Regions from separate parts of the Streptomyces sp. NPDC051987 genome, predicted to be linked through region 1. Evidence: riboswitches for the same ligand, from Rfam matches in the RefSeq annotation. Region 1 holds a riboswitch; each other region holds the start of a gene.
What was found. Region 1 has a riboswitch for cyclic di-AMP ahead of AB0M11_RS31810 (M23 family metallopeptidase). Riboswitches for the same ligand answer to the same signal wherever they lie in the genome.
Positions count from the first base shown of each region.

Region 2: another riboswitch for cyclic di-AMP. It lies ahead of AB0M11_RS25945 (NlpC/P60 family protein); the one in region 1 lies ahead of AB0M11_RS31810 (M23 family metallopeptidase).
Region 3: another riboswitch for cyclic di-AMP. It lies ahead of AB0M11_RS00585 (LysM peptidoglycan-binding domain-containing M23 family metallopeptidase); the one in region 1 lies ahead of AB0M11_RS31810 (M23 family metallopeptidase).
Region 4: another riboswitch for cyclic di-AMP. It lies ahead of AB0M11_RS18095 (transglycosylase SLT domain-containing protein); the one in region 1 lies ahead of AB0M11_RS31810 (M23 family metallopeptidase).

Region 1 is NZ_JBFAXI010000082.1:12,953-20,245, reverse strand. Features, by position in the region: gene trmB (tRNA (guanosine(46)-N7)-methyltransferase TrmB) at 1-657, shown strand, start outside; gene AB0M11_RS31820 (PrsW family intramembrane metalloprotease) at 668-1,981, shown strand; gene AB0M11_RS31815 (aldo/keto reductase) at 2,085-3,041, opposite strand; gene AB0M11_RS31810 (M23 family metallopeptidase) at 3,177-4,211, opposite strand; cyclic di-AMP (ydaO/yuaA leader) riboswitch at 4,219-4,379, opposite strand; tRNA gene AB0M11_RS31805 (tRNA-Met) at 4,651-4,724, opposite strand; partial or broken gene AB0M11_RS31800 (alpha/beta hydrolase) at 4,791-4,937, opposite strand; gene AB0M11_RS31795 (dihydrofolate reductase family protein) at 5,185-6,306, opposite strand; gene AB0M11_RS31790 (MarR family transcriptional regulator) at 6,373-6,894, shown strand; gene ribA (GTP cyclohydrolase II) at 7,048-7,293, shown strand, end outside.
Region 2 is NZ_JBFAXI010000053.1:24,184-31,476, forward strand. Features, by position in the region: gene AB0M11_RS25930 (NAD(P)H-dependent oxidoreductase) at 1-228, opposite strand, end outside; gene AB0M11_RS25935 (lipase family protein) at 348-1,664, opposite strand; gene AB0M11_RS25940 (DUF1996 domain-containing protein) at 1,952-3,940, opposite strand; cyclic di-AMP (ydaO/yuaA leader) riboswitch at 4,356-4,532, shown strand; gene AB0M11_RS25945 (NlpC/P60 family protein) at 4,543-6,996, shown strand; gene AB0M11_RS25950 (NAD-dependent epimerase/dehydratase family protein) at 7,013-7,293, opposite strand, start outside.
Region 3 is NZ_JBFAXI010000001.1:130,427-137,719, forward strand. Features, by position in the region: gene AB0M11_RS00565 (MBL fold metallo-hydrolase) at 1-384, opposite strand, end outside; gene AB0M11_RS00570 (Glu/Leu/Phe/Val dehydrogenase dimerization domain-containing protein) at 524-1,702, shown strand; gene AB0M11_RS00575 (TetR family transcriptional regulator C-terminal domain-containing protein) at 1,816-2,418, shown strand; gene AB0M11_RS00580 (SGNH/GDSL hydrolase family protein) at 2,495-3,280, opposite strand; gene AB0M11_RS00585 (LysM peptidoglycan-binding domain-containing M23 family metallopeptidase) at 3,479-4,480, opposite strand; cyclic di-AMP (ydaO/yuaA leader) riboswitch at 4,485-4,645, opposite strand; gene AB0M11_RS00590 (alpha-galactosidase) at 4,951-7,023, opposite strand; gene AB0M11_RS00595 (tyrosine-protein phosphatase) at 7,244-7,293, shown strand, end outside.
Region 4 is NZ_JBFAXI010000029.1:64,589-71,881, forward strand. Features, by position in the region: gene recQ (DNA helicase RecQ) at 1-222, shown strand, start outside; gene AB0M11_RS18075 (M56 family metallopeptidase) at 259-1,203, opposite strand; gene fahA (fumarylacetoacetase) at 1,554-2,765, opposite strand; gene AB0M11_RS18085 (ATP-grasp domain-containing protein) at 3,040-4,284, shown strand; gene AB0M11_RS18090 (HAD family hydrolase) at 4,438-5,244, shown strand; gene AB0M11_RS18095 (transglycosylase SLT domain-containing protein) at 5,257-5,748, opposite strand; cyclic di-AMP (ydaO/yuaA leader) riboswitch at 5,754-5,948, opposite strand; gene AB0M11_RS18100 (polyprenyl synthetase family protein) at 6,845-7,293, shown strand, end outside.

The DNA.
Region 1 (7,293 bases):
CTGCAGCGGCTGTGGCCCAAGTGGGGCCTGGACATCGACGGGCAGCGGGTGATCGACCTCGGCGAGCTGTTCGGGAACGGCAACCCGGTGGTGCTGGAGATCGGGTTCGGGATGGGCGAGGCGACCGCGCAGATGGCCGTCGGCGACCCGGCCGTCAACATCCTCGCCGTCGACGTGCACACGCCCGGTCAGGGGAACCTGCTCAACCTCGCCGACCAGAACGGGCTGTCCAACGTCCGGGTCGGGAACGGCGACGCCATCATCCTGCTCCGGGAGATGCTGACGCCGGACTCGCTGGACGGGCTGCGCGTGTACTTCCCGGACCCGTGGCCCAAGAAGCGGCACCACAAACGGCGGCTGATCCAGGCCGAGTTCCTCGATCTCGCCGCGACCCGGCTGCGCCCCGGCGCGATCGTGCACTGCGCGACGGACTGGGAGCCGTACGCCGAGCAGATGCTCGACGTGCTGGGCGCCCACCCGGAGTTCGAGAACACGCAGGCCGACGGCGGTTTCGCGCCACGTCCGGCGCATCGGCCGCTGACCCGTTTCGAGGGCCAGGGGCTGGACAAGGGACATGTGGTGAACGATCTGCTCTTCCGCCGCGTACAGCACCGGGTGCGGCAGTGCGAGCAGCACCGTCGGGAGTCACCTCGTTAGGGTCGATGCCGTGGCCACCTTTCCGCCGCCGTACCCGCCGTATCCGCAGCACCCTCCACCCCGCTGGTGGCAGCGGCGCTGGGTGCGGTACGGGGCGCCGGGCACGCTGCTGGCCCTCTCCGGCCTGGTGATCCTCGCGCTGGTGCGGGAGCAGACGGGGACGGAGGGTTTCCTGGTCGGGCTCGGCCTCGCCGTCCTGCCGGTGCCGCTGCTCGTGGCCGCCTTCCGGTGGCTCGACCGGGTGCAGCCCGGTCCCTGGCGGAACCTGCTGTTCGCCTTCGCGTGGGGCGCCTGCGCGGCCGCGCTGATAGCCATCGTCGCCAACAGCTTCGCGACGAAGTGGATAGCGACGGCGACCGCGGATCCGAGCAGCGCGGACCGGCTCGGGGCGACCGTGATAGCGCCGGTGGTCGAGGAGTCGGCGAAGGCGGCGGCCGTGCTCCTCGTCTTCCTCTTCCGCAGACGGGACTTCACCGGGATCGTCGACGGGGTGGTGATAGCCGGGGTCACCGCCACCGGGTTCGCGTTCACCGAGAACATCCTCTACCTCGGCACGGCCTTCGGGACCGACCAGCTGACCGGTGACAGCGGGATCGCCTCCGTCACCGCCGCCACCTTCTTCGTGCGCATCGTGATGTCCCCGTTCGCGCACCCGCTCTTCACCGTCCTCACCGGCATCGGCTTCGGCATCGCCGCGCTCTCCGGGGAGCGGCAGCGGACGCGGCGGGTGCTGGTGCCGCTCGCCGGGCTGCTGCTGGCGATGAGCATGCACGCGTTCTGGAACGGGTCGTCGACGTTCGGCCAGTTCGGCTTCTTCGCCGTCTACACCATGTTCATGGTGCCGACGTTCGGACTGCTGACCTGGCTGGCCGTGTGGACGCGCCAGCGTGAGCTGCGCACCGTGCGGGAAGAGCTGCCGGCGTACGTCTACGCGGGGTGGCTGGGGGCGGCCGAGCCGTTCGTGCTCGGGTCGATGCGGGCGCGGCAGATGGCCCGGGAGTACGCCTCGTACCACTTCGGGAAGGCGGCGGGGAGGTCGGTCGCCGAGTACGAGGGGTACGCGACGACGCTGGCGCTGCTGCGGCGCCGGGGGCAGCGGGGGCGGGCGGGGGCCGACTTCGTGGTCCGGGAGCGGGAGCTGCTGGCGGAGCTGTGGGGCCGACGGGAGCTGGTGCGGCCGGCCCTGGAGTACGCGGCCCGGACGGCCGCGCCGGGCGGCTGGCCGGGGTACGCCGCTCACGTGCCGTCGCCTTACGGGGCGCCCGTCCCGGGGTGGCAGGGGGCGGCGGTGCCGTACCCGTCGTACAACCCGTACCGGAGCTAGCGCTCCGAGGCCGCGGAGGGTACGGCACCGCCGGGACGCGCCGTGGTGGCTGAGCGGTGTCGCGGCGCAGGAGAAGTCGCCGGCGGCCGCCGGGCGCGGGCCGTCAGGCGGAGGCTGTCGTCAGCTTGTTGAGGTCCTCGTCCGTCAAGGTCAGCTCTGCCACGCCCAGCAGCGGCGGGAGTTGGTCGAGGGTGCGGGCCGAGGCGATCGGGGCCGTGACGGTGGGCTGGGCCGCCAGCCAGGCCAGGGCGACCGTGGGGATCGGGGCCTCGTGGGCCGCGGCGACCTCGTCGAGGGCCGCCAGGACCTTCTGGCCGCGCTCCGACTCGGCGTACTGGGCGACCCGGCCCGCTCGCGCGCTGTCGACCGTCGTGCCGGGCCGGTACTTGCCGGTGAGGAAGCCGGACGCCAGGGCGAAGTAGGGGACGGCCGCGAGGCCGGTGCGGGAGGCCAGGTCCTGCAGCGGGCCCTCGTAGGTGTCGCGGGAGACCAGGTTGTAGTGGGGCTGGAGGGCGACGTAGCGGGCGAGGCCCTCGCGGTCGGAGAAGTCCAGGGACTCCTGGAGCCGCTCCGGCGTGATGTTGGACGCGGCGATGTGCCGGACCTTGCCCGCCCGCACCAGCTCGTCCAGCGCGCCGATGATCTCCTCGACCGGGACCTCGGGCTGGTCGAAGTGCGTGTAGTACAGGTCGACGCGGTCGGTGCCCAGACGGCGCAGGGACGCGTCGGCGGCGGCCTTGATGTTGGCGGCGGACAGGCCCGGGTACTCGGGGTGCTGGCTGACCTTGGTCGCGATGACGACGTCGTCGCGGTTGCCGCGCGCCTTGAGCCACTTGCCGATGATCGTCTCGGACTCGCCGCCCTTGTTGCCCTCGATCCACGCCGAGTACGAGTCGGCGGTGTCGACGAAGTTGCCGCCCGCGGCGGTGTAAGCGTCGAGCACGGCGAACGAGGCGGCCTCGTCGGCGGTCCAGCCGAAGACGTTACCGCCGAGGGCGAGCGGGAAGACCTCCAGGTCGGAGGCGCCGAGCTTGCGGAGGGATGCGGAAGAACCAGTCATGCCCCACTTCAACACGCGTCCCCGCACGCCCCATCCCGGCGCAACACGAAGTTCTTGTAAAGGCGTCGGTTCTTGCAAAGGCGTCGGGTCTTGTAGAGGTGTCGGGTCTTGTAAAGGTCTCGCGGCCCGTCCGGGTCAGGGGTTGAGGCCCTTGCCGCGCAGCCAGGCCATCGGGTCGATGGCGGTGGCCTGTCCGTTCGGGTGGACCTCCAGGTGGAGGTGGGGGCCGGTCACGTTGCCGGTGGCGCCGACGCGGCCGATGACGTCGCCGGTGGCGACCTTCTGGCCGACCTTCACGCCGATCGAGGACTGGTGGCAGAACCACAGCTCGGTGCCGTCGTCGAGGGTGATGATCGTGCGGTAGCCGTAGGCCCCGGCCCAGCCCGCCTCGGTGACCGTGCCGCTGTGCACGGCCTTGATCAGCGTGCCGGTGGGCGCGGCGAAGTCGAGGCCGGTGTGGTAGCCGGAGGACCACATGGAGCCGGCCTGGCCGAAGGTGCCGGTGAGCGTGTACGAGACGACCGGCAGCGTGTACTGCTTGGCCAGCTCGGCGAGGTGGGCCTGCTCGGCCTTCTGCTTCGCGGACGCCTCGGCCTTCTCCTTGGCGTCGGCGGCCTTCGCTGCGGCCGCCTTCTCCGCCTTGGCCTCGGCGGCGGCGAGCGCCTTGTCGGCGGCGGCGGCGGCCTTGGCGCCGGCCTTGGTGTCGAGCTGGCTCTGCTGCTGCGCGGCCTGGGCGATGATCCGGCTGCGCAGCGCTTCACCGGCGTCCGCGGAGGAGTCCGCGTCGGTGGCGGCCGCCGTGGTGACGCTGCTGAGGGCGGTCTGGACGGCCTGGTGACCGCTGTCCTCGCCCAGCAGGGAGCTGACGGAGGAGGGCAGGTCGGACAGGGAGATGGAGACCGGCGGCTTGCCGGTGTTCGCGCTGGCCATGCCGCCCGCGCCGACGGCAGCGATGACGCCGACGCCGAGAACCGTGGAGCTGCGGGCGAGGCCGCCGCCCTTCTGCTTGGTGACCCGGTGCCGGCCGCGGACCGCGGCGAGGGACTCCTCGGTGGGGTTCCACTCCTCGAAGGGGCCCTCGTCGGAGCGGTAGCCGCCGTAGCCGAAGGTGTCGGGTCGGCGCTGGCTGGGCACGAACGGGGCTGTGGGAGCAGGCGGGTTGGACGCCACGCGGGCGCACTCCTTTCCTTCCGCCGCCTACCGGGTTAGCTGACGGGTTCGGAGCAGGAAGGTCTCCTACGCGCGTATACCTGCCGTTTCGTACCCGGCGGTAGACGTGCGATTCACCCCAAGGTGGTGGTTCCCCGGTTCCCTTGCGGGATTCGGCGCGTGCGCACGGAGCCGTCTCGGGTGACGGCTGGGACGACCGCGCTGCGTTATCGAACGTTAATAGACCCGGCTATCAGTTTCCAAGCTGTTGGCCTTGATCATTAAGCTTTCAAAGCCTGGACTTACCTGCCATGACCGGTCAAAAACGGTCGAGTCGACGAGGCGCGCGGCTCGGCTCAGGAGTCCCACAGGTATCGGTGGTGACCACGTCCACGGAGCGCTGGATACGACTCAGGGCCGGAATCCGATGCATGCATCGGATTCCGGCCCTGGGCTTCAGTAGCGGGGACAGGATTTGAACCTGCGACCTCTGGGTTATGAGCCCAGCGAGCTACCGAGCTGCTCCACCCCGCGTCGGTGACACCAGCATACGCCATCCGAAGACCGGGAGTCGCACGGGTTAAACAAGCGGTGCAGGTTCCGGGCCGGCAGGCCCCCGATCGTGGCCGCGATCTCGTCGGGTGCCTCTTCGGCCATGCAATGCCCGGCGCGGGTCAGCTGGTGGTCCAGGTCCGGCGCCCAGGCCTTCCACACCCCGGGAGCGTCGTAGCCGAGCTGCGCGCCCCACACGCCGGCGCCGCCAGCGGAATGCTGACCCTGGGCCCGGTGGCGCGGTACCTGGCCGCGGGCCGGTGGGGGCTTGTCGCGCAGTTCCCCGCGCCCCTGAAGGGGCGCTGCCGCAACGTGCCCCGAAGGGGTGCTGGGTCCCCCCGGCCGAAGGCTGGGGGAGGAACTGTGCGAGCACCCCCAGGCACCCGCACCCGCAAAAGCACCGCGGCCCGCCCCTCCTCGATCTCCCCCCTCGGTCTCCCCCTCACCCGAGAAGATGCCCGTTCGGTGCCTTCGCCGGCGTCTCGTACTCCTCCAGGACCAGCACCGACACCCCCGCCTCGCGCAACGCCCCCGTCCCGTCGGCCGCCGTCACGAACGTGTCCGGCTCGCGCCAGGCGGTCACCACCCGCCGTACCCCGGCCCGCAGGATCAGCTCGGCGCAGGGGTGCGGACGGGAGGCGCGGCGGGTGCAGGGTTCGAGGCTGGTGTAGACCGTGGCGCCGGGCAGGCGGGGGTCGGCCGGGGGGATCTTGGCCAGGGCCGCCTCCTCCGCGTGGACCACGGGATCGCCGGCCTCCCGGGAGTGGCCGCGGGCCAGTTCCGTGCCGTCGGACGCGACCACCACCGCGCCGACGCTGAACGCGGTCGGGGAGGGCGGGCAGTCGGCCGCCAGTTCGCAGGCGAGCCGCAGCCAGTGGCGGTCGGCGGCGGACGGCACCGCGCCCGTGCCCGGGGCCGTGGGCTCGTACCGGGTCAGGACGACGTCCTCGATACGGCGGGTCTCCAGGAGCCGCAGCCGCCCGGCCTGGTAGCCGCCCGGCCCGAACAGGCGCGGGGCCTTCGGATCGCCGACGAAGAGCGGGGCCAGCACCAGCTGGAGCTCGTCGGCCAGGCCCTGCTGGAGGAGCTGGGTGTGGACCGTGCCGCCGCCCTCGACCATCAGGCGCCGGACGCCCCGCACGTCGTGCAGGTGCTCCAGGAGGCGCCGCCAGTCGAGCTCCGGGCCCAGGGACACGACGTCCGCCGCGACCCGGGCCCGCTCCGCGCCCTCGTCCGTCGTGTAGACGGCCTTCGCGCCGCCCGTGTGCCAGAACTTCGCCTCCGGGTCCAGTTCTCCGGTCGCGGTGACCGTGACCTTGAGGGGGTACTCCGGCCTGCCCGCCGCCAGCCGGGCCGCGCGCCGATCCGGGTCGTTGACCAGAAGCCGCGGGTTGTCCGCGCGGATGGTGCCGGCGCCGACCAGGATCGCGTCGACGGACGCCCGCACCTCGTCGACGCGGTCGAAGTCGGCCGGCGAGGAGAGCAGCAGCCGGTCGGGGCCGGTGTCGTCGAGGTAGCCGTCGAGGGAGACGGCGGCGGAGAGCAGGACGTAGGGGTAGGGCATCGGACGCGCTCACTCCCGGGGACGGGCAGTCTTGGTTAAAGTTTGAAACAAACCTACACTGGGTGCATGAAGACTCGCTGGCTCACTCCCAAGGAGCAGCGCGCGTGGCGCGCGTTCATGGCGGCGACGCACCTCCTGGAGGACGCGATCGACCGGCAGCTCCAGCAGGACGCCGGCATGCCGCACCTGTACTACGGCATCCTCGCCAACCTCGCCGAGGAGCCGGAGCGCAGGCTGCGCATGACCGACCTCGCCGAGAAGTCGAAGATCACCCGGAGCCGGCTGACCTACGCCGTGACGCGGCTGGAGAAGGACGGGCTGATCCGGCGCGAGGACTGCCAGTGGGACAAGCGGAGCAGCTTCGCGATCCTGACCGACGAGGGCATGGCGGTGCTGGAGCGCACGGCACCGGGGCACGTGGAGACGGTGCGGGCGGCGGTCTTCGACCAGCTCTCCGACGAGCAGGTGGAGCAGCTGGAGACGATCGGTTCGGCGATCGCGCGGGCGCTGGAGGGCGACGAGGCCCCCAGGCCGACGTCGGACGAGGTGCCGTGGCGGCGTCGCTCGTCCCCCTGTTCCGGTTCGTGAAACCGGGACTCGCGAAACCTCGGGGTAATCTGTTGCTTCAAATTTAAAGCATGAGGTAGGGTTCCCTCCGTGGATCTGCTTCAAATCTGAAGCAGGCACCCGCGACGTCCCGTACCGGGACTGCCGTCCTGCACCCGGACACTGGAGAACCCGATGACCGACTTCCCCGCCGCCACCCAGCGCGCCCGTGTCCGGGTCCCGCTGCGCTTCGCCGACGGCTACAGCGTCGACGCCGAGCTCGTCACCTTCCACGGACTGACCGACGGTCAGGAGCACGTCGCCGTCGTCCTGGGCGAGCCCGCCCCCGGCGCCCTCCCGCTGGTCCGCCTGCACTCCGAGTGCCTGACCGGCGACGTCTTCGGCTCGGCCCGCTGCGACTGCGGCCCCCAGCTGCGCGAG
Region 2 (7,293 bases), on a different contig from region 1:
CTGGTCGAAGAAATGCTTGAGGGCACCGGAGACGTAGCCGAGGTTGGCCGGGGTGCCGAGCAGGTATGCGTCGGCCGCCAGCACGTCGGCGGCGGTGGCGGACAGCGCCGCCCGCCGTGTCACGCGCACGCCCTCGATCTCCGGAGCGGTCGCCCCGGAGACCACGGCCTCGAACATGGCCTGGCAGTGCGGTGAGGGCGTGTGGTGGACGATCAGCAAGGTGGGCACACCGGCACCCTGCCCTGCGGTGCCCGCCGACGGCAAGCGCCGACGGGCACGGCGTGGTGCGGCGCGGTGCGGGACGGTGCTGGTCCGGCGCGGTGCTGGTCCGGCGCGGTGTGGGACGGTCAGGGCTGTGCCGGCATGCTCCAGCAGTTGGAGACGGCGGGGGCGCCGGACAGCCGGGCGGTGAGCCAGGCGATGGCGTCGCTCTGGTCGGCGAGCAGGGGTCCGAGGTGGTTGAGCAGGGCGCGGCCCGCGTCCGGGAGGACGACCGGCACGTACGTGACGTTCGCGCCCTTGCCGCACCAGTCGACGGCGAGCCGCCGTGCCTGGGCGTGCGGGACGAGGTCGTCACTGACGCCGGTGGCCACCCGGACCGGGCCGGCCGGCGCGGTCCTGCCGATGCGCTGGTCGGCGAGGAAGGCCTGGAGGGCCGGCTCCTCGGCGACGACCTCGGAGATGGAGCTGCCGTCGTTCGTCCAGGCGGTGCTGTGCTGGGAGCCGTAGGCGAGGATCGCGTCGCCGACGCACATGGTGGACAGGTCGGCGAGGGCAGCCCGGCCGGCCGTGCCGAGGTGGGCGTCGACGAGCGGCCGGAGCGCCGGGTCCGACTGGACGAAGCCGTTGACCGCCCACCCGAGGGCGCCGGCCAGGTCGCTGCCGTCGATGGCGGCGGTGACGGCGGTGAGGTCGGCGGGCGGCGCCCCCGCGTAGGTGCCGGAGAGGGTGATGTCCGGGGCGTAGGAGGGCTGGAGTTCGGCGGCCGCGGCGGTCGCGCCGCCACCCTGGCTGTAGCCGAACAGGCCCACCCGCGAGGCGGCGGTGACCGAGGAGCCGGGCAGGCTCCGGGCGGCGCGTACGGCGTCCAGGACGGCGTGGGCGCCGTCCAGCCGGTTGACGTAGGTGTGCAGCCGGTCCGTCGCGCCGAGCCCGACGTAGTCGGTGACGACGACCGCCACGCCCTCGGCGAGCAGCCGGTAGATCGACAGGTCCTCGTAACCCACGGACACGGTCCGGCCGTTGAGGACCAGGGGGTGTTCCAGGCCCAGGGACGCGGCGCACTGGTCGCCCTGCCCCATGGTGCCGGGGGCCAGCGCGACCAGCGGGCGGGCCCCGGGGCCGAGCCAGGGGGCGGCGGGCTCGATGTAGGCGCCGGTGACCGCGACGGGGTCGCCCGCGGCGTCGGTGGACTTGTACATCAGCCGGGTCGCGCTGCCCGGCAGCGGACCGGGCAGGCTCGGCAGGCTCAGGGCCAGCGGGAGGTGTTCGGTGCGGACGAGGGCGCCGTCGGCCGCGGGCAGGGTGGCCGGCGGATCGTAGAAGGCGGGGATGGTGACCCCGCGGGAGACCTCCGCCTGGGAGGCGGTGGCCTGCAGGGTCTGCAGGCAGAGGCAGGCAGCCGCGGCGAGGGCGGTGGCCAGCAGGCGAACGCGGGCAGGCATGGGGAACCTCCTGGACGTGCCGGACGTGGGAGGTGCGGCGGACGTCCCCGGAGCGGCCGACGGGGAGGGGTGCGGTTTACCCGACGGTAACGAACCCTGGGTTACTCGTGGTAGCAGCCGTCAGGTTACGGTTCGGTAATAGGACGGACAGTCGGCAGAGGTCCGGGGCAGTGCGCGCGCGGGAGGGCAGGGGGCGGCGCCGGTGCCGTCGCGAGGAGACGAGGAGCCCGCGGCGGACGCCGCGGGCTCCGGGGCTCGGGGGCTCGGGGTGAAGGGGCGTGAGGGGGTCAGGCCGGGTTCCGCCGGGTCCACCACAGCAGCAGGGCCCCGGCGGCCAGCAGCAGCCCGCCGAAGACGGCGGGCCAGAGGTGGGCACCGGTCGCGGCGAGTCCGCTCTGGACCGCCTGGGGCTCGGTCTGGGGCGCCGTCCGGCCGCCGGTGGCCGGGGTCTGCTGACCGCTGGGGGCGGCGGTGGGGGCGGCGGCAGCGGTGGCGGTCGGCGGGGCGGCAGCAGTGGCGGTGGCGTTCGGCGCCTGGGTGTCGGGCCGCTGCGTCGCCTTGCTGATCACACCGCCGCCCGACGACTTCGTGGTCGTCGTATGCCTCGGCGACACGCTCGCGTCGACTTTCGGCAGCTCGGTGGCCCCGGCGGCGGGGGCGGTCTGCGTGGCCGGGGTGCCGGCCGGCGGCTCGGACGACGGCGGCCGGGCCGACGGTTGCCCGGACGGCGGCTGCTCGGTCGCCGGCTCGGACGGCTCGGCGCTCTGGGTCTGGGCCGGCGGGGCGACCGGGCTCGCGGTCTCGCTCGGGGTCGGCTCCGCGCCCTGGGACGGCGGCTGCTCGGCGGCCCCGGCCCCGCAGGTCCGGCCGGAGTTGATGCAGTCGACCATCGTCCGCATCAGGCTCTCGTCGAAGACGTTGATGAAGTCGCCGTGGTCGGTGACCGGCTTGTGCAGCTGCTCAGGGAAGGAGTCCACGGCGAACAGCGGGACGGTACGGCCGCCGTCCGCGAGGCTCGGCGCGTCCACGGCGTAGACGATGCGCTGCACCAGCTGCGGGATGGCCCGGAAACCATCCGGGCAGCTGCCGTCGGGCGCCTCGAACGCCACGTGGGTGCGGTGGTTGGCGCTGTCGATGTTCCGGCCGTCCCAGCAGCTCTGGAACCTGAACGTGCGCACGACGTCGCTGCCCGCGGGGCACAGCGGGTACTTGTCCTTGAGCTGGCGGTTCTCGTAACCGGTGCAGCTCCAGGAGGCGTTGGCGTTGGCCGGCCCGTTGACGAACGCCTTGGCGTCGCCGGTGATGATGCGCAGCAGCCGCGGCATCTCGGTGACCTTGGAGGTCGGGTTGCCCTCGAAGGTCAGCGTGACCTGCTTGGCCGTGACGATCTGCCCGGCGTTGCCCTCGGTGCCGCCGCCCGGCTTGTCGGCGTCCCGCTCCTGCTTGCCGTTCTGCAGCCGCAGCACGGGCCAGTAGTACGTGGACCTGTCGCCCTTGTCGGCACAGCTGGTGTCGGCGTTCGCGAGGTCCTGGTCGCTGGCGAAGGCGTTGTTGGACTGGTTGCCGATGTAGTCGTGGAAGTGGTGGGCGCCGTTCGAGACACCCGGCGCGACGATCACGTTGTCCGAGTTGAACAGGCCGTTCGCGTTGACACCGCAGCTGGAGGAGAAGGTGCCGGTGGAACCGCCGGGCTGTTCGGCCGGCGTGGTGACGTTCGGCTGGACGGAGGTGATGTCCGCGTAGTCGGCGGCGACCGGGCCGTTGCCGCCCTGACCGCCGGCGCCCTGGCTCGGCGCGGCGCTGCCCTGACCCTGGCCGCTCTGGCTCGGCGCGGCCCCGTCCTGGGGTGACGCCGGCTGCCCGGTGCCCTGGTTCGAGGAGCTCAGGGTGCAGGCGGCGAGGTCGTCCAGGCCCTGCGGGCGGTCGGCCTCGCGAGCGATGGCGTCGGCGATGCGCTGGATCGACGCGGACCGCTGTTCCTTCAGCGGGTTCATGATCGCCTGGTCGGCGAGGCCGGGGTTCTGCTCGATCGCCGCGGCGGACTGGGTGAGTTGCTGGTAGGCGGCCGCGACCTGCTGGTCCAGCTTGGCGAGTTCGCCGTCGACGTCGGCGCGGGCCCCGTCGGGCACCGTCGTCAGCCGGCTGCCGACGTCGGGGCAGTAGATGGTGGGCGCGGACAGCACCTGGCCGGTGGCGACCCGGGTCTGCTGGTCCCCGCCGCTCTCGGTGGCCGAGGCGTAGACGTTCACCGCGACCAGTCCGCCGCCGCCGAGCATCAGTGCGACCGCTGCGAAGGTCGCGCGTCGTGCGCCGGTCGGACGTCTGCGCCTGTTGCGTCTCAAGGTCGTCCCCTGGGTCTGAGTGCGGCCGGGCATGGAAATCCCCTGCCCCATACGGCCCTCGACGCCACCGTGTTCAACAGAATCGCGAATTCACGGCGACCTCACAGAAATCGGGAGTCACGCACCGGCGGCGAAGAAGGAAAAGGCGACTGACGGCGACGAGCCGGTGACCCTGCGAAAGTGATCGATGAGCGCGAAATGCCGTCCCGTACGGTCGAGTTCCGAACGCTACGACGAACATCACAAATACGTATCGGACATTACGCACCTCAACCTTCACACGAGTGACACAAGTTGGCTAAGTTGACGTTTAAGCCGTTCGGCTCCCCCCGGCGAACCCCGCCGGGCCGCGCGGCCTCCGCCGAGTCCGGTGCCCCACAGGGGCGAACACGGAGCCGGGGACCCAACCGAACCACTGGGGTGAATCGGCCGACCGTCCGTCAGGACAGGGGCCGTAGGGCATGCCTTCCGGATTCGACCGCCCGAACCCGACAGCTAACCCGGTAGGCGGAGTACGGAAGGAGCACGACCCCTCAATGGCGCCCGAGAGCCGTGACGAGGTTCGACAGCGGATCGACAGCCTCTACGACCAGGCCGAGAACGCCACCGGGAACTACAACGCCACGCGCGCGGCGGGCGGGGGCTCGCGCTCGCGCGGTGTCCCGCTGTTCAAGCGGCCTCGCCGTGACGACCCGGGCCTCGACAACATCGCGCGGGAGTGGTTCGAGGGGGCGCGCGCGAAGCTGGGGCCGAGCGTCCCGGCCGCGCTGCCCACCGACCGGATGCCGGAGCGGCCCGGTCCACGGCGGCCGGTCAGCGCCATGGCGGCCGACCTGCTCGCCCAGCTGGAGGACTCCGGTCCGGCGCGGCTGGAGCTGACCGCGGGGTCCGGGCAGAGCGAGGTCGAGGTCGTCCGCGAGCTGCCGGCCCGGCCGAAGCTGGAGTTGACGGCCGGGTCCGCCGGGGCAGTGACCGCGGCCCCTTCGGATGCGTCCAGGGCCCTGCCCTCCGCCGCACCGCAGCGGCCCACGCCGGGTGCCTTCAAGACCAGGAACCAGCTCAAGCTGGCCAAGGCGCGCGAGATGCTGTCCCAGCGCACCGGGCCGCGCGCGGTCGCCGCGCTCGAACCTGCCCAGGTTCCGGCTGCCCAGCCCGTGCCGCAGCCGCCCAGCCCCTGGCCCACACCCGAGAGGCAGGCCCCGGCGGCGCCGCAGTGGCAGGCTCCCGCCGTCGGCATACCCAGCCAGCGCACCGGCAGCGACTCCGCACGGACCGACGCCCTCGCCGCCACCCGCGCGCTCCCGGCCGTGACCGAGACGGGCGGCATCCCGATCGTGTCCCCGTCGGACACCGGCACGTTCCGCATCATGACCCCTGGCGGCGCCGACAGGGCCCCGCGCCGAGCCACCCCGGATCCCAGCGGCTTCCGCGTCATGACCCCGGGGAACATCGACGCCACCCCGGCCCAGCCCACCCCGGACACCAGCGGCTTCCGCGTCATGACCCCCGGAAGCGCCGACACCACCCCGAACCAACCCGGTCCGGACACCAGCGGGTTCCGCGTCATGACCCCCGGAAGCGCCGACACCACCCCGAACCAACCCGGTCCGGACACCAGCGGGTTCCGCGTCATGACCCCGGGGAACGCCGACGCCACCCCGAACCAGCCCACCCCGGATCTCAGCGGCTTCCGCGTCATGACCCCCGGGAACATCGACACCACCCCGAACCAACCCGGTCCGGACACCAGCGGGTTCCGCGTCATGACCCCGGGCGGCTCGGGCGGCGGGACCTACCAGAGCGCGTCTTCCCTGGATGCGGGCGTCTCCCAGGCCCCGACCCCGGGGGACTCCGGCTCCTTCCGGATCATGACGCCGGGCGCCACGGGCTCGTTCCCGATGCCGACCCCGGCCGACGCGGGCGCCTTCCCGAACCCGGACGCCGTGAGCACGAGCGTCCTCCCGCCCGTGGCCCCCACGAACAGCGGCGCCTTCCCCACCGCCGCCACCACCGACAGCGGCGCCTTCCCGACCGCGACGCCCGCCGCTCCCGCCCCGGCACCGGGCCCGATGGACCTCGGCGGCTTCCGGGTCATGTCGCCGAACGCGCCCGCCGCCTACGCCGAGGTGCCCCAGGCCGCCGCCGACACCGCCTACGCCACCGGCGCGTACACGTACCCCACGGCAGCCCCCGCCGCCCCGGCGCCCATGGCTGCCATGGCTCCCATGCCGTCGGCCCCCTCCTTCGCCGCGGCACCCGCCGCCGGCATGACCGGCGGCTACACCGCGGGCCCGCAGCCCGCCGAGACCGGCTACGCCTACGCCACCGCCGCGATGCCCACGGCAGCGCCCGCCGCCGCGATGCCCGCGCCGATGCCGACGCCGATGACCGCCCCCATGCCGGCGGCCATGACCGCGCAGCCCGAAGCGATGACGGCCGCGATGGCGACGGCGACCGCATCGGCACCGGCACCGGCGCCCCCCATGGCGATGCCGCCCCTCCCCCCGGTCGTCACGGCGCCGCTGCCCACCACCCCCCTGGCGACCGCGCCCGCGCAGGTCGCCGCCCCGGCTCCGGCCGCGGCCATGACCGCACCCGCGCCCATGGCCGCGCCCGTCGCCTTCGCCGAGCCGGGCAAGGCCATGAAGGCGCTCGCGTTCGCGCGGGAGCAGATCGGCCGACCGTGTGTCTGGGGGGCGACCGGGCCGGGAGCGTACGACTGCTCCAGCCTGACCCAGGCCGCCTGGCGCGCCGCCGGGGTGACGCTGCCGCGCAGCGCGCCGGAGCAGACCCTGGCCGGCACCCCGATCACGCTGGCCGCCGTCGAACCGGGCGACCTGATCTTCTTCTTCGACGACGACAGCCACGTCGGGATCTACGCGGGTGGCGGCACGATGGTGCACGCGCCCAGCCCCGGCGCGCTCATCCGCGAGGAGTCGATCTACAACGCCGGGGAGTCGGCCATCCACCGGGTGATCCGCCCGGCCTGACCGAGCGGCCCCGGGGTCAGACCCTCCGCCGCCGCGCGCGCCAGCTCTCGTGGTGGTCGAGGAGGGTCTCCTCGACCGGCCGGTAGACGAGCCCCAGTTCGTCGACGCTTCGGCTGTTGTCGACGCGGAAGCGGATGCCGAGGTGCTTGCGTATGTAGTCCTGGGTGAGGCCGAAGAGCGGACCGAGGACGCGTACCGGCGCGTGCGGGAGCGCGGTGCGCGGCAGGCGCGGGTCCCAGGGGTGGCGGGTGCGGATGATCCGGGACATCTCGTGGAAGGACGTCATCGTCTCGTGGG
Region 3 (7,293 bases), on a different contig from region 1:
CGGGGAGCACCGCTCCCCCCAGACGGGGTCGAACAGGACGCGGTGTCCGTCGATCTCGGCGAGCACGCTGGAGTGGCCGATCCACGTCACCCGCAGGCCGGTGGCGGCGGGCCGGGCGAGGTCGGCGACGGTGGTCGGGTGCACCGGCACGGTGCCCTGGGGTGCTCTGCGGGCGCGCTGTTCCTTCTCGAAGTAGGTCCTGGCGAACTCCAGCATCGAACCCGAAGGGCGCATCCGGGTGGTGCCACCGGGGTTCTGGAAGACTCCGTCCTTGAAGTGCGGGGAGCGTCGGATGCGGGCCAGGCGCTCGCCGCCGGGGTCCGCGCCGAAGGCAGCGGGCCGCAGCACGCGGAGCCCGGAGCTCAGGGAACGCAAGCCGGTCACGGTACCTCCAGAGGTGTCGCCGAGGCCCCCATTATGGTCGGCCCCTGCGGCGGTCGGCGTTGACACCGCGCCACCCGCCTCCCGATACTGACCCACTGTTCAGTAACACCGTTTCTTCACACAGCTCCGAGGAGCCCCCGTGACCGCTCCCCTGATGTCCCTGGTCTGGACCGACCACGTCACCGGCCGCCAGGGCTTCCTGGTCGTCGACCGGCTGGTGCGGGGCGTGGCCAGCGGCGGTCTGCGGATGCGGCCGGGCTGCACCCTGGAGGAGGTGACCGGGCTCGCACGCGGCATGACGATGAAGGAGGCCCTGCACTACAACCCCGAGGGCCGCTACGTTCCGCTGGGCGGCGCCAAGGGCGGCATCGACTGCGATCCGCAGGACCCCGGCGCGTATGCCCTCCTGGTCCGCTACCTGCGAGCCATGCGGCCGTACGTGGAGAGTCTCTGGACCACCGGCGAGGACCTGGGGCTCACCCAGGACCTGGTGGACCGGGCGGCGGCCGAGGCGGGGCTGGTCTCCTCGATCCAGGCCGTGTACCCGCTGCTGGACGACGAGGCGGCGGCCCGCCGGCGACTGGCGGACGCCTTCGCCGTCGAGGTGGACGGGATCGGCCTGGACGAGCTGGTCGGCGGCTGCGGGGTCGCCGAGTCGGCGCTGACGGCCCTGGACCGGGCCGGGGTGCCGTACCGGGGGACGCGGGTGGCCGTACAGGGGCTCGGCACGATGGGCGGGGCCACGGCGCGGTTCCTCGCCCGCGCGGGGCTCACCGTCGTGGCGGTCGCCGACGTCAAGGGCACGATCCACAACCCGGCGGGACTGGACGTCGAGGCGCTGCTGCGCGCGCGGGACGCGTACGGCACCGTCGACCGCGCGGTGCTGCGCCCCGGCGACGCGGACCTGCCGGGTGACGCCTGGCTGTCCGCCGACGTGGAGGTGCTGGTGCCGGCGGCGGTGTCGTACGTCGTCGACGCGGCCAACGAGCACCTGGTCACCGCCCGCTGGATCGTGGAGGCGGCCAACATGCCGGTGCTGCCGGAGGCGGAGGAGCGGCTCACCGCGCGCGGGGTGACCGTGCTGCCGGACGTGGTGGTGAACTCGGGTACCAACGCCTGGTGGTGGTGGACCCTGTTCGGAGACATCGGGCCCGACGCCGACGAGGCGTTCGCCCACACCCGCCGCTCGATGCGGGCCCTGGTGGAGCTGATGCTGGACCGCGCGGAGGGCGACGGCACGACCCCGCGCGCCGCCGCGCACGCCCTGGTGTCCGACCGGCTGCCGGTGATCGCGGAGCGGTTCGGCTGGTACCGGTGAGGCACGGCGGAGTCCGCGGGCGGCGGCACGCGGCGACGCGGCCGGCGCTCACGCGACTGCCGCCGGCCCCGGACCGCACCGCGGGCGGTGGGACGACCGATTAGGGTGACCGCGTGGCGAGAGTGCGGTTGAGCGTGGCCGAGCGGCGGGAGGAGCTGCTGCGGGCCGCCATCGAGCAGATCGAGGCGCGGGGCGTGGCGGCGGTGCGGATCGCCGACGTGGCCTCGGCCCTCGGGGTGAGCAACGCACTGGTGCTGTACCACTTCTCGACGAAGGAGAAGCTGGTCGCCGCCGCCTTCACCTACGCCGCCGAGGGCGACCTGGCGCACCTGCGCAAGCTGCTGGGCCGCCGTACGTCGGCGGCGCGCCGGTTGCGTGCGGCGGTGCGCTGGTACGCGCCCACGGGACAGGCGAAGGGCTGGCGGCTGTGGATCGAGGGCTGGGCGGTGGCGTTGCGGGAACCCGCGCTGCGGGACGTCACCAAGGCCCTGGACCGGCAGTGGAAGGCGGCGATCGCCGAGGTCATCGCCGAAGGGGTGGCGGCGGGTGAGTTCCGGTGCCCCGATCCCGCCGCGGCGGCGCTGCGGCTGACGGCGCTGCTCGACGGTCTCGCCGTCCAGCTGACCTCGTATCCGGGTGCCGTGCCCCGCGCCCGGGCGCAGGAGTGGGTGGACGAGGCGCTGGAGCGCGAACTGGGGTTGCGCGAGCAGCAGTAGCAGCAGTGGCAGTGCCGGCAGCAAGGGACGGCCCGCAGGGAGGCCGCCCCTTGCTCACTCCCCCGCCCGTACCGCCTCAGGCCACGGAAGCGATCCGCATCTTGATGTCGTCCGGGGAGAGCGCTCCCTTGGCCGTCACGTGGTCGCCGGACGACTCGCCGCGCAGCCGGCGCCCGATCCACGGGACCAGGTACTCCCGCGCCCAGTGCACGTCGTCGCGGCGGACCTCCAGGGTGCCGCGGGGCGGCAGCGGCGGCCACGGCTGGTCCGGGTCGGCGGGCACCTCGACGCCGAGCACCTGGCCGGCGCGCAGCGCCACGCGCGTGTGCCCCTCGGGCGAGAGGTGCAGGCGGTCGCCGTCCCAGGCCCGGCGGTCCTGCACGGACTTCAGGGACCACAGGTCCAGGACGGGACAGCCGTACCGGTCGGCGATGGCCCGGACATGCCCGTTGTACGTGGCGATCTTGCCGCGCAGATGCTTGAGGACGGGCACGCCCCGGGTGTCGAACCCGGTGGTCACCAGCACCGTGCCGACGGCCGCGGTCAACTGGGCCACGGCGCGCTCGAACCGCTCGGCCACCTCGTCGGGGTCGGTGCCGGGGCGGATGATGTCGTTGCCGCCCGCGCAGAAGGAGACCAGGTCCGGGGCGAGTGCCAGGGCCTGCGGCACCTGGTCCGCCACGATCTGGTCGAGCAGTTTCCCGCGTACGGCGAGGTTGGTGTACTCGAAGTCGCCCTCGGGCCGCCGGTCCGACAGCAGTACCGCGAACCGGTCCGCCCAGCCGACGAACGCCCCGTCGGGGCCGGGGTCGCCCACGCCCTCGGTGAAGCTGTCCCCCACCGCCACGTACGACCCGATCACTGATGCCTTGTCACTCTTCGAATCGTCTGCCACGTCGGACCATGATTCACCTTCGGTTGTGACCTACGCGACCGTAATAAGGGGTTGACGTGCGGTGAGATAAGACACTTCCCAATACTGTGCCAAGCCTGGAATAAGGCTCTGATCAGCTGTGTTGACGTGTCGATCGCCTGTCCGTGGCGAGAAGGAGACACCCGGTCAGCCGACGGCGAGGCCCTTCGCGCGGAGGTAGGCGACCGGGTCCACGTCCGAGCCGTAGTCCGGGGTGGTGCGGATCTCGAAGTGGAGGTGCGGTCCGGTGACGTTGCCGGTCGCCCCGGAGAGGCCGACCTGCCGGCCGGCGGTCACGGTCTGGCCGACCGAGACGGAGAGAGCGGAGAGGTGGCCGAACTGCGCGTAGTAGCCGTCGGTGAGCCGGATGACGACCTGGTTGCCGTAGGCGCCGCCCCAGCCCGCCGAGACCACCGTGCCCGCGCCGACGGCCTTGACCGGGGTACCCGTCGGGACGACGAAGTCGACACCCGTGTGGTGGCCGCTGGACCACATGCCGCCCGCGACGTGGTAGCCGGTGCCGACGGAGGCACCGGTCACCGGGAGGGTGAAGCCGGAGACGGCCGTCACCGACCCGCCGGATGCCGAGGCCGAAGACGCGGACGAGGACGCGGACGGGGACGTGGAGGAGAAGGAGGGCGAGGAGGTGGACGACAGTGAGGGGGACGACTGCGCGTCCGGCCGCGCCGACGACCGCTCGTCCGGCCGCGGCTCGGCACGGGAGCCGGAGTCCGCGGTGTCCGGCGCCGCGACGTGCCGGCCGCCGAGCGTGAGCCTGAGGCCGGGGTGGATCAGCGAGGGGTCGTCGCCGACGGCCTGCCGGTTGTCGGCGTAGAGCCGGTGCCAGCCGCCGCGGAGATGCTGCTCCTCGGCGATCTTCGAGAGGTAGTCACCGGGCACCACCGTGTAGACGCGGTGCGCGGAGTCCTTCGCGGCCGTCGCTCGCGCCGCGGCCTGTTCGATCGCGGGACGCGACGGTGCGGCCTGTGCGGAGACAGCCTGTGCGGAGACGGCCTGTTCGGGGGCCCCGTGGGCGCCGGTGGCTCCCATGAGCGGCAGCGCCAGTGCGGCGCCACCGGTTCCGGCGACGGCCATCGAGCGGGTGAGACGCGGGGACGTGGGGCGTCGGTGCTTACCCTTCGCGGGCATGGCGCGTTCCTCTCCGGCGCCTGCGAGGTGAGCTGTCGGGTTCGGGCTGGAGCTGCCCGGCCACGCGTCGCCACGCGGCTGCACCCCTGGCCGTCCCGGGAACCGGAACAGGCCGTCGTACCTGGTGGGTCCCCCGCTCCTGCCGGGTACGGGTGAGTGTGTGGGGCTCCGGGCGGCGGCAGGATTCGGCGTTCCGCCCGGATGTGTGGCGAACGTAAGGGAATAGGACGGACGCGGACAAGCAACCGGTTCCGCCGGTCCGTGCCCCATATGATCCGTTGCCGGAATTCCCGGTCACCCTCCGTGAATTCGACCTATTTCGCTTTTCCAATCTCCGCGAAGAACAACGGGAATTACGTGCACATGACGCGCGACGGACAGTCACGAATATGACGCTCCTCACGCACGTCATGCCACCCCTCCTCATTAGATGACGAGTCACAACCAATGCTCCAATTCGGGCAGACAGATCAGACCCGGCGGAGTCGGATGACCGTCGCGTCCAGGTCGCCCTTGAGCCCGGTGTGCAGCCCGTGGTGCAGCAGGACGGCGCCCCGGTGCACTTCGCCCGTGTCACGGTTTTCGTAGGACGCCGTCGGGTCCAGGCTCTGCAACCGGAGCGCCGGCGCCGGCTCGCCGTAGCTCTGGGCCTGGAGCCAGGCGAGGACGACGGCCTCGTCCCCGAGCGTGTACTGCACGGCGCTGAGCCCGCCGGCCGGCGGCCGCAGCCGGAACTGGTCGCCGCGCTGCACCAGCGGCCGGATCTCCTTGTAGAGCTCCACCCAGTGGCCGGCCTCGGCGAGTTCCTCCTCGGTCCACTTCGACAGGTCGCCGCCGACGCCGAGCGCCCCGGCCATGGAGCTGACGAAACGGAAACGCAGACTGCTGACCCGGCCGTTGAGCTGGTGGTTCGGGCTGTCGGTGACCCAGGCGGACATCACCCGGGCGGGGTGAATCTGGCTGAAGCCGTGCTGGATGGCGAGCCGGTCCAGCGGGTCGGTGTTGTCGGAGGTCCACACCTCGTCGGTACGGCTCATGATGCCGAGGTCGATCCGCCCGCCGCCGCCCGAGCAGGACTCGATGGCCACGTTCGGGTGAGCCGCGCGGATCCGGTCGAGCAGCGCGTACAGCCCGCGCACGTGGTCGACCCACAGGCGCTGCGGGTAGGGCTCGCCGGGCCAGCCCGCGTCCGTGAAGCAGCGGTTGAAGTCCCACTTGACGTAGTCGATCGGGGCGCTGGACAACAGCGCGTCGAGCTGCTCCCAGAGGTACTCCTGGACGTCCTCGCGGGCGAGGTTGAGAACCAGCTGGTTGCGGAGCTCGGTGCGCTTCCGGCCCTGCTGGTACTGCACCCAGTCGGGATGGGCGCGGTACAGGTCGCTGTCCGGGTTCACCATTTCGGGCTCGACCCAGATGCCGAACTGCATGCCGAGGGCGTGCACGTAGTCGGCGAGGGGCCCCAGGCCCTTGGGAAAGCGGTCGGGGTTGGGCGTCCAGTCGCCGAGGCCGGCGCGGTCGCTGGTGCGGGCGCCGAACCAGCCGTCGTCCACCACGAACAGCTCGACACCGATCGCGGCGGCCCGGCGGGCGAGGGTGGCCTGCTGGTCCTCCGAGATGTCGAAGTTGGTGGCCTCCCAGGAGTTGAACAGCACCGGCCGGTCCTGGTCGGCGTTCGGGATGATGTACGCCCGCTGGTAGGCGTGCCAGGCACGGCTCGCCCCGCCGAAGCCCGCGTCGGTCCACAGGCCCGCGAAGACCGGGCTGGTGTACGACTCCCCCTCGGCCAGCATCAGCAGGCCCGAGTCGTCGTAGCCGGCGCCGCCGGTGATCTGCACGCGCGCGTCGGGGAGCTGGGCGACGGCGATGCGCCAGGAGCCGGACCAGCCGAGGGCGCAGCCCCAGACCTCACCGCGCTCCTCGGTGGCATCGGTGTCCAGGGCGACCCAGGGCAGGTGCTGGTGGCCGGTGTGGCCGCGGCGGCTGCCGATGACCTTCTCCCCGTAGCTGAGCGGGCCGCGGGTCAGCCGGGACTCCGCGGCCCAGCGGCCGTGCAGCTGGGAGAGCCGCCAGCCCTCGCGGTCGGGCAGGGTCCAGGTGGCGGGGTCGGCGCGCAGCAGTTCCACGGGCGCGTGCCCCTCGTTGCCGACGGTGACCCAGCGCTCGACGACGTCGCCGCGCATCCGGTAGTGCAGGGTGATGACGATGCCGTCGTCCGTGAAGCGCAACCGGAGTTCGTCGGCGTCGGCCTCGTACGACGCGAAGGTCCACTCGGTGCCGCGGCGCTCCTCCGTGCGCACGGACAGCGCCGGGCGGACGAAGCGGGGACCGCCCTCGACGGGATACTCCTCCCGGCCGTCCAGCGGGGTCTCGAAGGGCCAGTAGCCGGGCAGTGCCCGGGTGCTGAGCTCCTCGGCGTCGGCGAGCTCGATTCTGGCGCCCCAGTGCAGGTGGAGCAGCTCGTCGGCCTCCGTCAGATGCAGCGCGTAGCTGCTGCCGGGGCCGGACAGGAGCCAGGTACGACCGTTTTCGGCGATGTCCAGCATCGAGAACCTCACACAGGTGCCAACAGATCCGCTCAAGCCCCAACATCATCATGGGCCGCGGGCTCCGGAGGCAAGAGCTGCCGGGTGCTGGAAGCGAGGGGTGTCGGAGCGGGCGGCGGTGCCCTGTGGACAACTCCTGGCCCGCGCAGACCGATGTCGTATGGTCGAGCCAGTGCCCGTCGACGAGCCGCGCCGACGGGGCCCACCGGGAGGAGCCCCCGTGACGCAGCAGGTCCCGTCGACCGAGCCGGAGCTGGCCGGGGTGCGCAA
Region 4 (7,293 bases), on a different contig from region 1:
ACCCTGCGGGAGATCGTCGGCCGGTGGCCCGAGTCCGTCGCCGAGCTCGCCACCGTCGGCGGCGTCGGCGAGAAGAAGCTCATGACGTACGGAGAGGGCGTGCTCGGGGTGCTGGCCGCCCTGAAGACGCCGGCCGCCCCGGCCCCCGCGGGGCCTGGGACCCCGGACGAGGAGCACTGGCCCGAGATGGACGCGGAGCCCGAGCCGGAGGACTGGGCGTAGGCGGCACAGGGCCCGCGGCGGCGGTGCGGGAGCCGGTCACAGCCCCCGCACCGCGTACAGTCCCGGTGCGAACGTGATCAGGAGCGGGAGCAGCGGGACCAGGGCGGCCACCGTCGTGGTGAGGGCCCGGTGGCGGCGCAGCAGCCGGGGCGGCGGTTCCAGCAGGCGGTCGACGCGTTCGCCCAGCAGCCGACGGCTCGACGCGCAGGACAGGACCCCGCGGTGCTGGTTCAGCTCGATCAGGGCCAGCGCGGTGGTGAGGTGGCCGCAGCGGCGGGAGGCCGTGTCGTCCGCGGCGAGTTCGACGAGCCGGTGGGTCTGGTCGCAGAAGTGGGAGAAGAGCGGCACGCGCGGGAAGCCCGTGGCCAGGGCGGCGGACAGATGGAGCAGCCAGTCGTGGTGGGCGCGGGCGTGGCCCCGCTCGTGGGTGAGCACGGCGTCGAGCTGGTGGTCGGTCAGGCGGTGCAACGCCCCGGTGGTCACGACCAGTTGCGGCGGATGGCCCGGCATCCACCACGCGTCCGGGTACTCGTCCTCCAGCACCAGCATCGGTCCGCGTGCCGCGGGCAGCCCGGCCGGCAGTTCGGGGGCCCGCTCGCGCAGGTGCGCGCGGGTCTGGTCGCGGCGGCGTCGGGCCTCGACCAGTTCGCGGGCGAGCATCGCCGTCGTCCAGGCTGCCCCGCACGCCAGCAGTACGGTGAGGGTGACCGCCCACAGGGGCGCGACGGAGAGGTCGTACGCGGCGGTGACCGCCGGTGGCGCAGGCGCGAACACCCGGTCCCGCACGGTGTGGAAGACGGCGGCCGCGCCCAGGGTCAGCGCGGCCACGCAGCACATCAGCACCGTGGCGACCAGGCACTGCCACACCCACAGCGCCACCACCGGTTCCCGCTCCGGCCACAGGGACCGCACCAGGGCCCGCGGCACGGGTACAGCGGCCGTCAGGGCGACGGCGGTCAGCAGGAGCAGGCAGACGGTCATGCCGGGGCTCCGTTTCCTGATCGGAGATGTGTGCGGCCCGTGCGGGGGGTGATACGCCGTCGCGTGGCATGGCGCGTGCGCCGGCGCGCTCGGTGGCGCGCCGACGCCTCGCAGGTGCGCGTGCGGGCGCATCGCATGGTGCGTGTCCTGTCAGTATGACGGTGCCGGGTGCCCCGGGTCAGGTGTCGACGACGATCCGGGCGCCCCGCCTCGCGGGCCCGGCGATGCGCGGGAGGGACCCCTCCCGCGGTCCCTCCCGCGAAGCCTCCCGCGCCCCATCCGGCGCCTCCTCACCCGCGGCTCCCGCCGCCCGCGCCCGTGTCAGGTCCGCGCCGTCCGGGCCGCCGTCCTCACCCCGCCACGATCCGCCCCGTGACCTCGCCGAGCCCCACCCGGCTGCCGCCCGGCCCCGGAGCCCATCCGGTCAGCGTCACCACGTCGCCGTCCTCCAGGTACGTCCGTTTGCCGTCCGGGAGTTCGAGCGGATCGCGTCCGTTCCAGGTCAGCTCCAGCAGCGACCCTCGCTGCCCGGGTTCCGCGCCGCTCACCGTGCCGGAGCCGTACAGGTCTCCGGTGCGCAGCGAGGCGCCGTTGACCGTCAGGTGGGCGAGTTGCTGGGCGGCGGTCCAGTACATGGTGGAGAACGGCGGCTCGGACACCGTGTGGCCGTTGATCGCGATCGAGATCCGCAGGTCGTAACCGGCGGGCTCCTCCGCGGTGTCGTCCAGGTAGGGCAGGAGCGGATGGGTGCGCCTCGGCGGGGCGGTCCGTGCCTCCTCCAGCGCGTCCAGCGGCGTGATCCACGCCGCGACCGAGGTGGCGAACGACTTGCCGAGGAACGGGCCCAGCGGGACGTACTCCCAGGCCTGGATGTCCCGCGCCGACCAGTCGTTGAGCAGGCACAGGCCGAACACGTGCTCCCTGAAGTCCCCCAGCGCCACGGGCCTGCCCTGCGCCGACGGCGCCCCGACGACGAAGCCGACCTCGGCCTCGATGTCCAGCCGCGCCGACGGTCCGAACACCGGTGCCGGATCCGAGGGCGCCTTCCGCTGTCCTGACGGTCGTACGACGTCCGTCCCGGACACCACGACCGTGCCCGCCCGCCCGTGGTAGCCGATCGGCAGGTGTTTCCAGTTGGGGGTGAGCGGCTCGGCGGCGTCCGGGCGGAAGATGCGGCCGGCGTTCCGGGCGTGGTTCTCGGAGGCGTAGAAGTCGACGTAGTCCGCGACCTCGAAGGGCAGGTGCAGGGTCACCTCGGACAGCGGGTGGAAGAGGGGGGTGAGCGTCTCGCGGTGCGCGGGCACGGTCACCCAGGCGGTCAGGGCGCGTCGCACGTCGGACCAGGCGGTACGGCCCGCGGCCAGCAGCGCGTTGAGGGTCGGGCGGGCGAGCAGGGAGGCGTACGGGGAGCCGAGCGCGAGGGCCGCGGCCCCGGCGTCGAGGACGTGGTCGCCGAGGCGGACGCCGACCCTCCGTTCCGTGCTCCCGGGGGTCGAGAACACGCCGTACGGAAGGTTGTGCGGGCCGAAGGGGTCACCCTCGGGGACCTCGAAGGGTGGCAAGGGGGGCATGGGGTGACTGCCTCGCTCTCATCCGTGCCGCGCGGAGGCCGGTCATGTGGCGACGTCGCTCTGGCCTCGCGGGGCGTTCCATGTGGTCGCGCCACACGTTACGGGTGAGTTGGTTGTAGGGGCAGTGTCTAAAGAGTTCGCAATGTCCCAATAGCCCTTGTCGGAGGGGGCAATTCCGGCTTAGCGTCCTTTGGGGACACGGACGGGGTGGGTCCGGTCCGAAGGGGGACACGTGGGGGGACCCGTGGCCAGGAACGCCGTCAGCGTGCCGTTCGAGGCGGACCGCGACGTACCGGGCCTGATCGTCAAGTTCGGCGACTATCCGCTGCACCACGGCGGGGTCGGCGCGATTCGCAGTCTGGGCCGCCTGGGCGTTCCCATGTACGCGATAACGGAGGACGCGTACACACCGGCGGCCTCGTCCCGCTATCTCAAGCGGGCGTTCGTGTGGCCGACGACAGGCGCCGAGGAACCGGATCATCTCGTCGAGGGACTGCTGCGCATCGGCCGCCGTATCGGCCGGCCGGCCGTGCTGATCCCCACCGACGAGGAGGCCGCCGTCCTGATCGCCGAGCACCAGGACGCACTCGGTGACCGCTTCCTCTTCCCGCGCGTGGACGCGGAACTGCCGCGCCGCCTGGCGAGCAAGCAGGGCCTGCACGAGCTGTGCGTGGAGCACGGCATCCCGAGCCCGGCGGCCGCCTTCCCGGACTCCTACGACGAGATCGTCGAGTTCGCGGAGAAGGCCCGCTTCCCGATCGTGGCCAAGAACCGCGAGGCGTTCGTCCGGCGAAAGCAGCCCGCCGTCAACGGGACGACGCGGATCGCCACCCGTGAGGGGCTGCTCACCCTGGCCCGTGACTGGGGCACTCATCCGGGTGTCATCCTCCAGGAGTACCTCCCGAGGGAGGAGGCCGAGGACTGGATCGTGCACGGCTACTTCGACGCCGACTCCCATCCGCGCGCCCTGTTCACCGGCGTCAAGGTCCGCTCCTGGCCGCCGCACGCCGGCATGACCGCGAACGCCTGCGTCGTCGACAACCCGGAACTCGCCGACCTCGCCGCGCGTTTCATCAAGCAGATCGGCTTCACCGGCATCATCGACCTCGACCTGCGCTTCGACCGGCGCGACGGGCAGTACAAGCTGCTCGACTTCAACCCGCGCATGGGCGCCCAGTTCCGGCTCTTCGAGAGCGAGTCGGGGGTGGACGTCGTCCGCGCCATGCACCTGGACCTGACCGGCCGCCGGGTTCCGGAGGGGGAACAGCGCGCCGGACACCAGTTCGTCGTGGAGAACATCGACCTGCCCGCCCTCCTCGCCTACCGCCGCAGCGGCTACACGACACCGCACGCACCGAAGCGGCCGAGCGGGACCGAGCTGGCCTGGCTGGCGGGTGACGACCCGATGCCGTTCGCCACGATGCTCGCCCGCTTCGTGCGTCCGGGCGCGAAGCACCTCTATCAGCTGTGGCGCACCAGCCGCCGCGGCTCCGGCACCTCCACGACGTAGCCACCGCGTCACCTGGAAGGGGAACCGTGCGACCACCGCGCCGGCGAGGTGACGCCCGCCACTGACCACGGCCCCATCACCCCGGTGACGGGCGCCAGTTGAGGCCGAAACGCACGGTGAGTCCCAGAGGCGTGCTGTCCGTATTCTCTGATCATGGTCGCACCCTCCCCGTACTCACTGATCGCCACCGACCTGGACGGCACGCTGCTGCGCGGCGACGACACCCTCTCGGAACGGTCTCTCGCCGCACTCGCGCGGGCCGGCCGGGCCGGTGCCCGCCACCTCGTGGTGACCGGCCGCCCCGCGCCGAGAGTGCGTCCGCTCCTCGACGACCTCGGCTGCACGGGACTCGCGGTCTGCGGCCAGGGCGCACAGGTGTACGACGCCGGCGCGGACCGGCTGCTGTGGTCGGTCACCCTGGACCGGGAGCTGGCGGAGACCGCGCTCGGCAAGATCGAGGCCGAGGTCGGTCAGGTGTACGCGGCGGTCGACCAGGACGGCGTCGACGGGCTCACGCTCATCGAGCCGGGCTATCTGATGCCGCACCCCACGCTGCCCGCGCTGCGGGTCTCCCGGCGCGAGGACCTGTGGTGCACGCCCATCAGCAAGGTGCTGCTGCGCCACCACACCCTGTCCGACGACGAACTGGCGGCCACCGCCCGCTCGGTGGTCGGGTCGCTGGCGACGGTCACCATGTCGGGGCCGGGCACCGTCGAACTCCAGCCGTGCGGGGTGACGAAGGCGACCGGGCTCGCGCTGGCCGCGGACCATCTCGGGCTGAGCTCCGGGCACGCCATCGCGTTCGGTGACATGCCCAACGACATTCCGATGTTCGAGTGGGCCGCCCACGGGGTGGCGATGGCCAACGCCCATCCGGAACTGAAAGCGCTGGCCGACGAGATCACCACGTCGAACGAGGACGACGGCATCGCCGTCGTCCTCGAAAGACTCTTCGACTGATCGGTGTGTCGGTCAGTACGCGCCGTGGACGTTGTCGATCGAGCCGTACCGTGCGGCGGCGTAGTTGCAGGCCGCGGTGATGTTCGCGACCGGGTCGTAGATGTCGAACGACGTGCCGGCCACGTGGTAGGTGCTGAACGTCGGGTCGATCACCTGGAGCAGGCCCTTGGAGGGGATGCCGGCGCGGGCGTTGGAGTCCCAGAGGTTGATGGCCCGCGGGTTGCCGGAGGACTCCCGCATCACGTTGCGGTAGATGCCGTTGTAGGTACCCGGGATGTGCTTCTCCGACATGATCGCGAGGGACTCGCGGATCCAGCCGTCGAGGTTGTTCGGGTACCCGGCCAGGGTCTTCGAAGCCGTCGGGGTGGACGAGCCGGCGGCGGCGGAGGCGGCGGTCGCCCCGATGAGGGGGAGGGCGAGGACGGCGGCGCCGGTGCAGGCGACGACGAGCGCGCGGGTGATGCGGTTGCGGCGGGGGCGGTGGTGCTGAACGGCAGCAGGCATGGCGAAGTTCCTCTCCGTCGCCTGCGAGGTGAGCTGTCGGGTTCGGGCCCGGGGAGTGCCCGGCCGCACCGTCCGAAGACGATGCGACTTCACCCCTAGCCGTTCCGGAACGACGTCCGTGATGACGTCGGTCGCCCGGTCCGGCGACTTACCTGGTTCCCCCGCTCCTGCCGTGCGAATGGACTCGTCGATGGGTCACGACGGGCGGCGGCAGGATTCGGCGTCCGCCCGGCGAGCGGGAACGTATGCGAGAGCACATCTCGGGAACAAGTAGTCGATTCGCACAAACACTGATTGACCTCATGATGTGGCGTTTGTGACGCTTGATCCTTTGCGGTCGCCAACCCTCAACTGGCTTACAGGGAAGGGAAGGAAGGGTCGCCTCACCTGCCCTTGGGTGTCCCAGGTCACGTGACCTACTTCACGAAATCGCAATAATCGCAAAACGGACAAGAGGGATTCGTTGAATCCGTCTTTTTCCCGGTTCGATGGGAAAGCTTCCGGCCCGCATTCGCGCGAATCGCCCCTTCTGGGCGACGGGGCGATCGGTCGGGTCCGCCGTGGTCCCCCTCGCTCGATCGGGTGCCTCGGGGAAGGTGATTGACGCGTTCGGGTGTCGGGAGTGATCGTGAACGGCGAGGGGGCGGGTCGCGTCGCCGAGTGCTCGCGTGACGCTCGTCACGTCGAGAGGGGGTGGAGGGGGTGCGACCGGGAAGGTGATGCCGGCCGGGAGAGGGGAGGCCGTTTCCGGGCAGTAGTCAGTCGGGAGGCTCGCCGCCGTACGGGCCGCCCTTGGACGGACCGCCCTCGGGCGGTCTCCGGTCGCGTCCCTCGGTCCGGACCCGGTGTCGGCCGTGCGGGACACGGCCTGCGTCACGGTTCGGGACAACTGCCCGCACTTGCTGTTAAGTCAGTGGATGTCGGGTCGTATCGTCCGATCAAAAACATAACGGTCGTGATCCGATAGCGCCCGGGGTGTAACCGTGGGCGCTATCGGTGATCGAAACCTGACCGGATACGCTGACTTGAGTGATGGCAGCGACCTATCGACAAACCGCGTAATCGCCAGTAGACACCAGCAGACAGGAGACCCCTCGTGACCGTCGTCGGGCCGTTCGGGCTGAGCGTGCGGGACCAGGCTCTGGAAGCCGATGTCCAGGCCGGATTGACGGCTGTCGAGGAAGGCTTGCTAGAAGCCACCAAGAGCGAGGTCCCGTTCATCACGGAGGCCGCACAGCATCTCGTGCGGGCCGGCGGGAAGCGGTTCCGCCCGCTGCTGGTGATGCTCGCCGCGCAGTTCGGCGACCCGTACGCGCCCGGTGTCGTGCCGTCGGCCGTCGTCGTCGAGCTCACCCATCTGGCCACGCTCTACCACGACGACGTCATGGACGAGGCCTCCGTGCGACGCGGCGTCGCCAGCGCCAACACCCGCTGGGGCAATTCGCTCGCCGTGCTCACCGGCGACTTCCTCTTCGCCCGCGCCTCCCAGATCCTCGCCGATCTCGGTCCCGAGGCGGTCCGGGTCCAGGCCCTCGCGTTCGAGCG